DNA from 2 places in the Peribacillus sp. GL_122 genome. Region 1 is predicted to be linked to the other one. Evidence: riboswitches for the same ligand, from Rfam matches in the RefSeq annotation. Region 1 holds a riboswitch; the other holds the start of a gene.
What was found. Region 1 has a riboswitch for glycine ahead of glyA (serine hydroxymethyltransferase). Riboswitches for the same ligand answer to the same signal wherever they lie in the genome.
Positions count from the first base shown of each region.

Region 2: another riboswitch for glycine. It lies ahead of AC3ISB_RS20730 (amidohydrolase); the one in region 1 lies ahead of glyA (serine hydroxymethyltransferase).

Region 1 covers NZ_CM174415.1:2,699,744-2,703,817, forward strand. The annotation lists gene AC3ISB_RS13020 (amino acid permease) at 302-1,681, shown strand; glycine riboswitch at 2,013-2,117, shown strand; gene glyA (serine hydroxymethyltransferase) at 2,293-3,543, shown strand; gene gcvT (glycine cleavage system aminomethyltransferase GcvT) at 3,677-4,074, shown strand, end outside.
Region 2 covers NZ_CM174415.1:4,293,736-4,297,809, forward strand. The annotation lists gene AC3ISB_RS20725 (DNA translocase FtsK) at 1-435, opposite strand, end outside; gene AC3ISB_RS20730 (amidohydrolase) at 864-2,051, opposite strand; glycine riboswitch at 2,179-2,280, opposite strand; gene AC3ISB_RS20735 (DUF1444 domain-containing protein) at 2,535-3,341, opposite strand; gene AC3ISB_RS20740 (thioredoxin family protein) at 3,392-3,703, opposite strand; gene AC3ISB_RS20745 (hypothetical protein) at 3,816-4,074, opposite strand, start outside.

The DNA of each region.
Region 1 (4,074 bases):
AGTTAGGAAAATCCCTATCTTTCCTCTGCCTTTTTTTGTACTTGGAAAGATAAAAAGAGAGGAGAGTGCATGGAGATATGTAGATAAATGAGTCTATCCTTTGATTTGTGCAACTAATGGTATATTTTCAAAAAAGGTTGGTAGATCTATTTCAAAAAACTATATCTAGTACCCACCAAGAAAGCGCTTACAGTGATAGGTCAGTCTCCCAGTATGCTAATAATTCACACTCATTGAAGGACTGAACCTTTATAAGGAAAAAATTCCAAGTAGCCTATAAAAGTAGAAAGTGGGGAATCGTATGCAGGAACAAAAGTTGGATAGAGGGTTAAAAAACAGGCACGTACAACTCATAGCTATTGGTGGTGCAATCGGAACGGGATTATTTCTTGGGGCAGGAAAATCTATTCATTTAGCTGGGCCATCAATTCTATTTGCTTACATGATTACAGGCATCATTTGTTTTTTAATCATGCGCGCACTTGGAGAACTACTCTTATCTAATTTGAACTATCATTCCTTTGTTGACTTTGTAAGAGACTATTTAGGTAATATGGCAGCATTTGTAACCGGCTGGACATACTGGTTCTGCTGGATTTCAATCGCAATGGCCGACTTAACAGCAGTTGGACTTTATACTCAGTATTGGTTTCCCTCCGTACCGCAGTGGATGCCTGGATTAATTGCACTAGTCATTCTGCTATTTATGAATCTTGCAACCGTAAAACTTTTTGGCGAAATGGAATTCTGGTTCGCATTAATTAAGGTCATAGCTATTCTAGCATTAATTGTTATCGGTATTTTCATGATTATTAAAGGCTTTTCCACTGATTCAGGCGCAGCAAGTTTCACGAATCTGTGGAGTCACGAAGGTATGTTCCCAAATGGAATAAATGGTTTTGTCCTCTCATTCCAGATGGTAGTGTTTGCGTTTGTGGGCATTGAACTTGTAGGACTTACAGCAGGTGAAACAGAAGATCCAGAAAAAGTTATCCCCAAGGCGATCAATAATATTCCTATTCGGATTATAATTTTCTACATTGGCGCACTTATTGTCATTATGAGTGTTTATCCGTGGAACGCAATCATCCCAACGGAAAGCCCATTCGTTCAAGTATTTGTGGCTGTAGGTATTGCTGGAGCTGCTGGTATCGTTAATTTTGTAGTCCTAACATCGGCTGCTTCGGCATGTAACAGCGCAATCTTCAGTACAAGCCGGATGGTATACTCACTTGCCAAAGATAAAAATGCACCTGTACCGTTTGCAAAACTTAATGACCGTAAAGTACCTTCCAATGCATTGTTCTTTTCAACTGTTGTCATTTTAATTTCTGTTGTTTTGAATTATTTAATGCCTGAAGGAGTATTTACCTTGATTACAAGTATTTCTACCGTATGTTTCATCTTTATTTGGGGAATTACAGTCATCAGTCATTTGAAATACCGTAAAACAAGACCAGATCTAGTGAAAAAGAACAAATTTAAATTACCACTTTATCCAATTTCCAATTACTTGATCCTTGTTTTCCTAGCGTTCGTCCTTGTTGTTCTTGCACTTGCGGACGACACTCGTGTTGCCTTATTCGTTACTCCTGTTTGGTTCATTATGCTGATTGCGATTTATAAGATGCGCATAACGAAGGTGGATCAGGAGAATCAGAGAGAGGTAGCGGGGAATTAAGAGGCAAGAAATCCTTTGATTCTATTTGCTGTGTTTGTCCAGATAGTTGCCGCTCCATTTTTTCCAACTCGGTGAGTAAAAAATCTGCCCGTTTTAAAAAGCCAAAGATATCTGGTTGATTCTATGATAATTCGAAATAAATATTTTAGAATAGTATTGTTAGCGCTTTCAAAAATGCTTGACATAATTAATCGCAACTACTATTCTAAATGTACCAAATTGAATAAGCGGATGACAGTTGTGGGAGAGTGCAATGCGACACAAGCCACCGAAGGAGCAAGTTCCAAAAAGACCCTTGGAATAAATCTCTCAGGTAGATGGAACCACAACTGGACGCACCTCTGGAGAGCGCGTATAAACATGTACGCCACCAAAGGGGAAAGGCTCTATTAAAAAATGGAGCTAAACTCTCAGGTAAAAGGACAGAGAAGGGTAGAGAACGTGAACGCTACGTTACCCTTTTCTGTCCTTTTTTGCGTGCAAAAAAGGTAGTAAATCACACTGTTTTTAACAGTCTTCATAGAAAAGTAGCTGTAGCGGGAAAGAGATTTTAGTGTCTCGAACCACATTAAAATTCAGAATAATTAAAAAATGTCTAGGAGGAAAATAAAATGAGTTTAAAACAAAATGATTTAACCATTTTTGCAGCGATTGAGAAGGAAGGACAACGTCAACATCAAACCCTGGAATTAATTGCATCAGAAAACTTCGTTAGCCCAGATGTATTAGAGGCAATGGGAAGCGTGATGACAAATAAATATGCAGAAGGTTATCCAGGAAAGCGCTATTATGGTGGATGTGAATTTGTCGATGTGGCAGAACAAGCAGCTATTGAGCGCTTAACAAAGCTTTTTGGTGCAAAATATGCAAATGTTCAGCCTCACTCAGGTGCACAAGCCAATTTCGCAGTTTTTTTCGCACTGCTGCAGCCTGGTGATAAAGTGATGGGAATGAACCTTTCACATGGTGGCCACTTAACTCATGGAAGTCCAGTCAGCGTTTCAGGAAAATGGTTTGAAGTTGTGTCTTATGGAGTTAGAGAAGATACTCAGTTAATTGATTATGATGAGTTGGAAGCTATCGCAAAGAAAGAAAAACCTAAATTGATTATTGCTGGGACAAGTGCCTATCCAAGAACGATTAATTTTGCACGATTTAGAGAAATTGCCGATCAAGTTGGTGCAAAACTTATGGTGGATATGGCTCATATAGCCGGGCTGGTAGCAACTGGTCTTCACCCATCCCCAATCCCATATGCAGATGTTGTGACAAGTACAACTCATAAAACATTGAGAGGTCCGCGGGGGGGGATCATTTTAACGAACGATGAAGAAATTATCAAAGCGATTAATAAATCTGTGTTCCCAGGAATTCAAGGCGGCCCACTCATGCATATCATTGCAGCAAAAGCGGTTGCTTTCAACGAGGCTTTACAACCAAGCTTTAAGGATTATGCGAAACAAGTCATTGAAAATGCTGCAACACTTGGCGAAACATTAAAAAATGAGGGTGCAGCCCTTGTTTCTGGTGGAACAGATAATCATATTGTCCTTTTAGATTTGCGTCCTTGGAATTTAACAGGGAAAGAAGCAGAGAAACTATTAGAAGAAGCGGGCATTACCGTTAATAAAAATACGATTCCCTATGATCCAGAAAAGCCATTTGTTACGAGCGGTATCCGAATGGGAACAGCAGCTTTAACGACTCGAGGCATGAAGAAAGAAGAAATGGTGAAAATTGGTGAAGTGATTGCAACTGTTCTAAAGAGTAAAGGGAATAAAGACGTTCTTCAGAAAGCAAGAGAAACAACCAAAGGGATTTGTGATGGTTATCCGTTATTTCAACAGCCCATTACTGTGTAAGAAAGGGGTAGCTCAATGGAATTATTCCTTTGCAGAAACCTGAGCAACTGCCATGGCAGCGAGATACTACTAGCAATAAAGAAACCTGTAACAGTTGAACTATTTTGCAAAAAATCATAATTGGGGGTAAATCATGGGTACTGAAACAGCATTAAAGCAAACACCGCTTTTTGAAGTATATAAAAAATACGGAGCAAAAGTTATTGATTTTGGTGGCTGGGCTCTGCCAGTTCAATTTACTAGCATTTTAGAAGAGCATGAAGCTGTTCGAACTGAAGCAGGACTTTTTGATGTTTCTCATATGGGAGAAGTACTTGTGGAAGGGAAAGATGCCGAGAGTTATATTAATTACCTTGTTACAAACGATGTAACAAAGCTTGGCATCAATCAAGCACAGTATACCGCAATGTGTTATCCAGACGGTGGAACGGTCGATGATTTATTAGTTTATAAATTAGGAAATGAAAAATATTTACTTGTCATTAATGCTGCAAACATTGAGAAAGATTACGAATGGATGAAGCAGCATGT
Region 2 (4,074 bases), 1.6 Mb from region 1:
TGGGCGGAAGGGAGTTTTTGACGGGACTATTTTTGAGGTTTCCTCCCGGTCGAAGCTTCTCCGTTTTGGTTCAGTATCCCTTACAGGCCTTCTCGTTGTTTCTTTGGACACATTCTTCCCCTGTTTGGGTTCATTTTCTTCCCTGTTTCTTTCCCTAGGCTTTCTTTTATTCTGCTCCCGGTCTGGAATGAGCGGAAACTTGAACTGTCCTTTTGGATATTGAAACAGGATTTTCGTATCCGGGTCTGGCGTCTGGGACATATTTTCCACTTTTTGATTGTAAACCTTTATTTCTTCTTTCTTTGACTTAGAAAGCTTTGAAAAATCCATTTTCTTTAATGTCTCTTCATCAAGCGGCTCATCTATAATAATTTCTTCGATTTCAATAATTTCCTCTGCTTGGAACCATTTTTTCATCTTATTTAGCCATTTCAAAACTATCACTCTTTCTACATCTGTAGTTATGTAACTAATTCTACCAGTTATTTTAAAAATATCGAGAAAATTTAAGCTGAATTGGGATTAGCATCTATTTTTTTTATCGCATTCCTGCTAACTTAACGTATTTCGCAGAGCTCCTACCCTATTAAACCCCTTCTGGAATGAGTTTAAACCTATCAATTGCGAAATAACATTAGCCCCTAGTCTACTATTTAAATAAAACACCGCTGTTAAATCGCGTTTACAAAGAGATTAAGTTTTCATGCAGCCTTTGAAGCAGACTGGCCAATTCATTGCAACATCCTTCATGAAACCGCCGACGGCATCCAAATACCTGCCGCAACCCATAAAACACCGTTCGTTAATACCGAACGGTGTTTTGTGGGTTTCTGCGTTTTTTTTGCAAACAAAGACCAAAGGTACTATTTCCATTCATAAAAACTGCATACAACCTGCGCCACTGATTTGGAAGCGATCAAAAGGGCATCCTCATCAATGTCGAATTTAGGATGGTGATTGAAATATGCCTTCTCCACCCCTTTCGGTTTACAGCCAATGTAAAAGAAGCAGCCAGGAATCTTTTCTGCATAATACGAAAAATCTTCCGAACCAGAGAAAACCGGAAATTCCACAACCTTCTTAATATCTTTGTCATCCATGCTTTCCAGGCTATTTTTCACGAATCCAGTCAGTTCAGGGTCATTATATAACGGAGGATAATCGGGAACATATGTAAGTTCGCACTGAACATCAAATTCCGTTTCTATCCCTTTAACGATCCGGTGGATTTCCTTATCGATCAGCTGTTGGGTCTCTGCTGTCATATAACGAACATCCCCTTCAATTTCTATACGATCTTTAATGACATTAAAGCTTCCTTTTCCATCGAAGGAGCCGATTGTGACTACACCCATATCAAAAGGGTTCAAGCGACGGCTGATTACGGTTTGTACGGCTGTCACGAAATGGGCGCCTGCCACAATGGTATCATTAGCCATATGCGGGGAGGATCCATGGCCGCCTACACCCTTTATCGCTAACTTGAAATAGGTCCGTCCAGCCATCGAATAGCCGCCGCGATACCCGACAACCCCTGCTGGATGAGAAGGAAATAAATGGATTCCAAAAACAGCATCCAGTTCATCCAAAAACCCTGATTCCATAATGCTTTTGGCTCCTCCGGGGGGTGTTTCTTCTGCATGTTGATGAATTATTTTGATCGTACCTGATAGGGAATCTTTCAGCTCATTGATGCAGTCTGCCAATACCAATAAATAAGCGGTATGCCCATCGTGTCCGCAGGCATGCATGACACCTTCATTTTTTGAACGGAATGGAACCTCCGCTTCTTCTGAAATCGGCAGTGCATCGAAATCGGCACGGAGACCTATCGTTTTCCCTGGTTTTCCGCCTTCGATCGTCACGATGATCCCTAATCCATTTCCTACATTCGTTTGAATCGATACATCTTTCCCCTTATAAAAATCAATGATATATTTTGCCGTTTTCTCTTCTTTGAAGGATAGCTCCGGATTCTCGTGTAAATGACGGCGGATTTGAACCATTTCCCCTTTACGGGCTTCAAGCATGTTCATTAATTTGCTTTTCACATTCACGATTATTCTCCCCCATTATTTCAAGTTGATTAGCATATTAGTAAGTTCCATGTTCGCTGCAAACCTTCTGTATGTAAAAAGCCAAATAAAAAAGGACAGAGAAGGGTTCCGTAAACTTACCGCTCCCTTCTCTGTCCTTTTACCTGAGAGTTTAACTCCATTTTGGTCATGGAGGTTTCCCCGTTGGTGGCACACTTCCTGCGCGCTCTCCAGAGTTGCGTCCAGCTGCGGTTCCATTTACCTGAGAGATTTGCTCCAAGGGATATTTTTGGAACTTGCTCCTTCGGTGGCTCAATGCTTTGCACTCTCCCACAACGTTCATCCGCTCGTTATATTGTTTTATTCCATATTTTCAAAATATTACAATTATATTATCACCGATTAAAAAATAAATATCAACTCTAAGGGTCATAAACTCTATTAAACTTTAAAAGGACCGCTGTCAGATGCTGACACGGTCCTTTTGTATTCAATATATTATTGTTCACGCTTTTTGTTTTTACCCATAATGAAGATGGGCTCCAACTCATTTTCTTCGTAAAGAAATGATAGAGCCGTTATTGGAACATGACCGCTGGCAAAGAAGCTCATCGCCATTTGCGCAAGAATATCATAGCCCGTATCATTCTTCACATCGGCAATGATGATGACGTCCTGATGGGGAATGGCCACAGCCATGGTTCCCTCGATCTTGTCCTTCATTTCCCGAAGCCATGATTCATTCAGGATCCTGCTGGCATCATAACCATCATTCGTGTTCAAAAAATAAAATGCATTACCTGCAACGATATCCGACTTCATTTCAGTGGAGAGGGAACGGGCATTAAAAAGGGCAATTTCACGGATCCTGTCACCCTGCCAATTTTCCCGTTGAATCATCTTTTCATCTATAAGACGGTAGGTTTTCCCTAAATCAAGGGCATAAAAAATCCGGGTTTCAGCCGTATGCTCATCGAATAAAAATGGATTTCCTTCTTCCGATTCCATTGGAAAGGAGGTCGAGCGGATGACTGGGAAAATGAATTTCTCCTTGCCTTCCATGCTATGTTCTCCCCCCATCACATTCAGGGCCTCTTCCACGTAATAGATAATTTCATCGATGGCCTTTTCCTGTACGTTTTCATAGTTAGCAAGTACAGGAGGCAACTCGATGGTGATACCCTTCCCGGTCTTCACATTTTCCACCCGTAACGTATCTTTCTTGCTATCGAATTTAAATGTGCGATTTTCATCTTTTAAACATTCCTTCAGGATATTTTTCAGCTTCGTGCTGTCCATTTTCATGACTGACCCTCCTCTTCATTGAAAAATCCCCAGCGAGAAGGGGATATTGATTATAGTGATTGTATGAATTCCTCAATTTGTTCTTGCGTTTTACGATCCTTGCTCACGAATCTGCCTAGCTCTTTACCATTATCATACGCGATGAAACTTGGTATACCGAATACATCATTAGCCGCACACACATCGATGAATTCATCACGGTCCACATGAATGAATGTAAAGTCAGGAAATTTCGTTTCAATCTCCGGCATTATCGGTTCGATTACACGGCAATCCCCACACCATGTCGCCGAAAAAAGAAAGATATGTTTGCCTTCATTTTTCAATGCATCATATTGCTCAACGGTTTGTAAATTTTCCATTTGAATATTCCTCCTGCTCTAAATGACACCTTAGTTTTTATAATCCCATCATACCAGACTCTCCAGAAATCAACCATTAATACGGATCGGTTGAAAGGCAGGGGTCAGCTTATTACTGGGGCACGGATGAAACGATTTCCATCATTTGTTTTGCATCGGTTTTTAATTGGTCTTTATCCGTTTCGGTTGTCAGCTTCACCCCGCCGATTCCCACTGCAAGCTCATACTTTTCTTTCGGTATCTCTTTGATCGAGATAAAGCCGAATTTATCTTCAGTCTGAAAAGAATGCAGCATTACATTTTGATCATCTTGTTCCTTTATCGCCAAATATATCACGGAGCTGTCTTCTTTTTCATTTGGATTGTCAAAT